2 linked regions of the Prochlorococcus marinus str. MIT 1214 genome follow. The protein of the gene in region 1 binds, or shares a complex with, the protein of each later gene. Links are inferred from orthologs where the notes say so. Each region holds a gene or a part of one and is shown on either strand. Other genes may lie near its edges.

The links. Proteins that work in one complex are often made in the same cells at the same time.
Region 2: the proteins of accD (region 1) and accC are in contact, whole or in part, in a solved structure (PDB 8UXZ), measured with the Escherichia coli proteins. The link is inferred for Prochlorococcus marinus str. MIT 1214 from one-to-one orthologs.

What each region holds. Positions count from the first base shown.
Region 1 is NZ_CP114777.1:200,013-202,837, forward strand. The notes cover bases 54-2,800. They hold accD (acetyl-CoA carboxylase, carboxyltransferase subunit beta), read right to left. Parts: upstream 1,996-2,800; coding sequence 1,111-1,995; downstream 54-1,110. Other genes in these bases: O5639_RS01030 (Gfo/Idh/MocA family protein), read right to left, coding at 54-692; O5639_RS01035 (hypothetical protein), read right to left, coding at 714-1,118; O5639_RS01045 (prepilin peptidase), read right to left, coding at 2,056-2,535; O5639_RS01050 (phosphoribulokinase), read right to left, coding at 2,596-2,800. Also shown: more of O5639_RS01030, read right to left, coding at 1-53; more of O5639_RS01050, read right to left, coding at 2,801-2,825.
Region 2 is NZ_CP114777.1:1,475,324-1,478,218, reverse strand. The notes cover bases 79-2,895. They hold accC (acetyl-CoA carboxylase biotin carboxylase subunit), read right to left. Parts: upstream 2,251-2,895; coding sequence 907-2,250; downstream 79-906. Other genes in these bases: O5639_RS08115 (glycosyl transferase), read left to right, coding at 2,486-2,895; O5639_RS08130 (YggT family protein), read left to right, coding at 594-893; psbX (photosystem II reaction center protein PsbX), read right to left, coding at 336-506; O5639_RS08140 (Ycf66 family protein), read right to left, coding at 79-252. In the rest of the region: more of O5639_RS08140, read right to left, coding at 1-78. UniProt on the Escherichia coli protein: This protein is a component of the acetyl coenzyme A carboxylase complex; first, biotin carboxylase catalyzes the carboxylation of the carrier protein and then the transcarboxylase transfers the carboxyl group to form malonyl-CoA.

The DNA.
Region 1 (2,825 bases):
ATGCTTACATCTTCACTTGTTACTTTTTTAGTGTTTTTTGATTGGGTACAAAATCTTTGTTTGATTGAAGTTGCATTTATTGCGCTTAATGAATGAGTTGGACCAATGAGCCAATGAATCATGTCAAAAGCATGGGTGCCTAACGCGCCCAATACCCCTCCACCAGAATCTTCGTCTGAATACCAATTCCATGGTCTATCTGGATTAGCTCTGCTGCTCATTAGCCAATCTAATTTTACAAAATATGGTTCATCTAGTTTCTTCTCGTTAATTATTCGCTTTGCTTGCATGAACTGAGGAACCGCTCGATATTCGTAATCGACAGCTATTTTTAAATTTCTTTTTAGAGCATTTCTTTGAAGCTCTTTTACTTCTTCAGAGTTTAAGCAAATTGGCTTTTCTAGTAAAAGATGTTTTCCTCCTTTAATTGCCTCTAGTGCAAGCTCGTATCTGGGTGCTGGCGGAGTAGCTATGATTATTCCATCTACTTTGGAATCATTTACTAAATCCTCCCAGGTCTCGTAGGCACGAAGATTGTGCTTATTACAGGCTTCTTTAAGCCTTTCTGGCCGAGGATGCCACAATCCCACAAGCTCAATATTCTTATTAGATAATGATGCAGGAATATGAACACTTTCACCGAAACCCAGTCCTGCAATTGCTATGCGAATCGGATGATCTGTATTGATCATTCTTTTAAATAATTGATGAGTTTAAACATTTTCGCAGCTATCTGAAATCACATCATCTAAAAGTTTATCCCCATTAGGGTCTTCCCATTTTGCGGATAAATTCTGTTTACCATTAACTGAAATATCCTTGAATTTATTAGTCATACAATTGATTTTCATTATATAAATATTCTCCTCTATTTCCTTTGAAGTGCTAGGGGCGATTTTTATGTATTTTGTGGTTAGTTCTATTATTCCTTTTTCTTCAATATCAATACTATCTCTATCTAAATATTGAATTCCAGCAGGTGTTCGACTAACTTCAACCCAATTAGTATTGGCTCCATATACTATATTTGTATTATTGAAAAAAATTAATAATATTAATACTAATATATTCAAGAGAAAATTAAATTTATTTTTTATTTTTTGATTTATTTTAAGCATTAGTTTGTAATTTTACTTCTTGTGTCTTATGTAATCGAAGTATCTTTGCCAAAGTTTCTTTAAGTTCTGTTCTTGGTACAATGGTATCTACGAAACCATGGTCTTGAAGATATTCTGCTGTTTGAAAATTATCAGGAAGTTTTTCTCTAAGTGTTTGTTCAATTACTCTTCTCCCTGCAAATCCAATAAGTGCTTTGGGTTCTGCAAGTATTAAATCTCCAAGCATGGCAAAACTAGCAGTAACTCCTCCAGTAGTGGGATGTGTAAGTAAAGGCATATAGAGCAACTGTGCATCTCTATGTCGTTCAAGGGCCCCTGAAATTTTTGCCATTTGCATCAGACTTAACATCCCTTCTTGCATTCGCGCACCACCCGAAGCGCAAACAATCAGTAATGGCAGTTTTTCTTTAGTTGAATGTTCGATAAGCCTTGTGAGCTTCTCTCCCACAACAGATCCCATTGAGCCGCCCATGAATCTGAAATCCATTACAGCTAATGCCATGGGAATAGAATTAACTTCGCATGTCCCTGTTAATACTCCATCTTTAAGACCAGTACTAGCTTGACTTTCTCTGAGCCTATCTGCGTAAGCTCGTCGATCTTTAAAACCCAGTGGGTCAACGGGAGTTAAATGATTATTGATTGATTTGAACGTATTTGGATCAGAAATTAGTCTTATTCTCTCTTCGCTATCTATTCGATTGTGATGCCCACAATTACTGCAAACACTGCAATTATCTATTAAATCTTTTCTATAAACTACCTGTCCACATTCTGGACATTTTTCCCATAGTCCATCACTTTCTTCAGATTCCTGAGTGACTTTGCCAACAAATTGGCCTTTTCTTCTATCAGCAAACCAGTCGAATAATGACACAGCTATGTTGTGATTGAATTTAATTTAATACCTTGAGTCCCTTTAAAAGGATTCGAAAGTTTAAATCTTATCTATAATCCAAGAACAAAATATTCCAATTGATAGGAATGGTGCAAATGGATACTGATGAAATGCTCTTAATTTTTTAGTGACTTTTCCATGCAAACTGTATATAGCTGATAGTAAAAATGAAATGCATAATGATAAGAAACTGAATTCTATACCAAGCCATATTGTACTGAAAGAAGTGAGTTTTATATCACCTATTCCTAATGAATTCACTCCGAAAATCTTATAACCTATTTTACTTATTGAATACATTGTTATAAAGATAACAACCATTGAAAAAAAATTATTTATTATTAAATCTGTAATATCTATTGTTTCTTTGGATAAACCTGTGCAAAACAAATAAAGAAGACCTGAAATTGCAAATGATATCAATTTGTTTTCACTTATTAGCATTGTATTTATATCTTCTATCGAGATGTAATACAAGATATAAAAAAGTATTAAAGTAAAGAATATATTAATCGCCATTATTTATTAACTTTATCTGATAAAACTATATAAGCAGCTTGGATTTATTGATTAATTTAATTAGCCTGCTGCTTTCTTCTCCTCTATCATTTTATGAATAATTGGTGTAAGAATAAGTTCCATAGCAAAGCCCATTTTGCCTCCATTAACAACAATACTTGTTGGACTAGACATGAAGGAATCATGAATCATTCCTAATAAATACTGGAAGTCAATACCCCATTTTTCCCTTGAACCTTTTCTAAAATGAATAATTACAAAACTTTCGTCTGGTGTTGGAATATTTCGAC
Region 2 (2,895 bases), 1.3 Mb from region 1 along the record:
CAGGCGAACACTTTCATACGCAAAGAAAACAGTTGTTCCTGCAAGTAAAAACTGTCCAAACTGAAGGATGGGATCTAAACGCCAACCTTGAAAAAAAAGTATCCCTCCACACAGCAAACCAATAGCTGCAAAAAATACATCGTAATCTCTTGCCAATGCTGGCTTAAAAGATCTAAGAAAATATAAGCCAGCTCCGCATACAGCTAGAACGATGCCAACAATGCTGGCCCAATTTAGACTGGCATTGACCAAGTTTGCCCTCTTAAATAAACATTTTCAGGTTGAAACCAACCTTATATTTATCAGTCTATGGCATAAATAGGTGTTTGCTAGGGCTATCTACTCAATGCATCTTTTTGGCTTACCCAAATCAACGCAGCAGCAGCAGGTGCAACTACCAAAGCTCCAGCGGCAAGAAAACTCCCTATCATCCCAACAGCAGAACTAGTAGCAGCTTGACCAGAAGCTCCAGCACTAAGGAACAAATTTAAAAAATGAAAAGTCATTTCAGCTAATTCTTATGCAAGACCGAGTAATCTTACGCAATAAAAGATGATTTATGCCATCTATTCAATAATGCTTTGAGCTTTGTGATGCCTCTGTTAATTAAAAGTCTTCCAACCCTGCATTTTTTAATGGGTTTTTTAATAGGTTCGCTAACCCTTGCATTCCTTCTCAGAATTATTTTGACTTGGTATCCAAAAATAGATTTAAGAACTGGTTTATGGCCAATTATCTTTTTACCAACTGAACCTATACTTGCAGCTACTCGAAAAATTGTGGCACCTATAGGAGGAGTAGATGTTACTCCAATTATTTGGGTAGGTCTCTTAAGCCTTTTTCGCGAATTGTTTCTTGGTCAACAAGGTTTACTAACTCAAATTATATTTTGATCTTTAGAACTATTTACAACATTTCTTGTTCGACAAACTTTGTATGGACATCCCCTTTTGTAAATTCTTTTCTCTTGAGTAATTTCAAATGAAAATCAATAGTTGTTGTAATTCCTGTAACTGCACACTCGTTTAAAGCCCTTTCCATACGTTTAAGTGCAGCTTCTCTATCTCTTCCCCAAACAATTAATTTTCCTATTAAAGAATCATAAAAAGGAGGTATGTCATAACCGGTATACACATGGCTATCTACCCTGACACCAGGCCCACCAGGAGGCAACCAGCCTGTAATTTTACCTGGAGAGGGTCTGAAATTGTGACTTGGATCTTCAGCATTAATTCTGCATTCGATTGCATGTCCCTCAAGCTTGATCTCTGATTGACTAAATTTTAATTTTTCTCCTCCTGCAATTCGTAATTGTTCTGAAATGAGATCCATACCTGTAACTAATTCCGTTACTGGATGCTCAACTTGTATTCGAGTATTCATTTCCATAAAATAGAAGTTTCCATGACGATCCAGTAAGAACTCCACTGTCCCTGCACCTTCGTAATTGATACTTTTTGCTGCTGCAACTGCTGCTTCTCCCATCTGTAATCTCAACTGATCATCTAAAGCTGGACTGGGTGATTCCTCCAACAATTTCTGATGTCGTCTTTGAATCGAGCAATCTCTCTCTCCAAGATGCACAACATTTCCAAAACGATCAGCAAGAATCTGAACCTCTACATGCCTTGGACGATCAATAAATTTCTCCATATATAAACCTGGATTACCAAATGCAGCTTCTGCTTCCCCTTGTGCAGCTTTAAAAAGATTATCCAATTCATCAGCATGTCCCACCAAACGCATGCCTCTTCCACCGCCTCCTGCTGTTGCCTTAATCATTACTGGATAGCCCATTTCAGAAGCCAGCTGGGATGCATCTGAAACGCTCTCTAACAAACCCTCACTTCCAGGAACAGTTGGTACTCCAACCTTCTGCATAGTCGATTTAGCTGTCGACTTATCACCCATCGAACGTATTGCATGAGGAGATGGACCTACAAAAATCAGCCCATGGTCTCCGCAAATCTCTGCAAAGCGATCATTCTCAGCTAAAAAGCCATAACCAGGATGAATAGCATCAACACCTCGTGATGTTGCTGCAGCTAATATGTTTGGAATATTAAGATAACTTTTACTACTAGGAGAATCTCCTACACAAACAGCCTCATCAGCTAATTGAACATGTAACGCATTTTTATCCACAGTGCTGTAAACAGCAACAGTTGCAATCCCCATCTCACGACAGCTCCGGAGAATTCTTAAAGCTATTTCGCCACGATTAGCTATCAGCAATTTGCCTATGGGCATTCAAATTTATTTAGTCCTCTGGCGGATCGTATCAGTATTAGTGCCCAACACAGAAACGCATTAAGTAGAAGCTTAATAGGTTTAGCATTATGATCATGGTTACTTGGTGTTTAACTGAGTTACCTTGCGGATGTGGCGGAATTGGTATACGCGCATGTCTAAGGAACATGTGGCTTCGGCCTTGCGAGTTCAAGTCTCGCCATCCGCATTTTTCAAAACTAATGCTCATCAATAAATGAGTAATGATCCTGTAGCAATTATCTTTGTCTCAAATGGACCAGGTGAACTAGCTACTTGGGTTAAGCCACTGGCTCAAGAGCTGCATAAACAAATTGCGCTAAGACCTAAAGCAAAGGCATCTTCAATATCCTTAAATCTTGTTTTGGTTCCATGCCCGAACGCAACTGGCAATGAAAATCTCGTTGCCAAAAAATGGTTGCAATTTGAAAATATAATAAAAGCAAAAAATTTCTGGAAACTTCTTATAAAGCCTAAAAAATTTGGTTCATGGCCATCCAAAGGATTAGTAATTTTTTTAGGAGGAGATCAATTTTGGAGCGTTCTGCTTTCAGCAAGATTGGGATATTTAAATATGACATATGCAGAATGGATCGCAAGATGGCCGTTTTGGAATAATCGTATTGT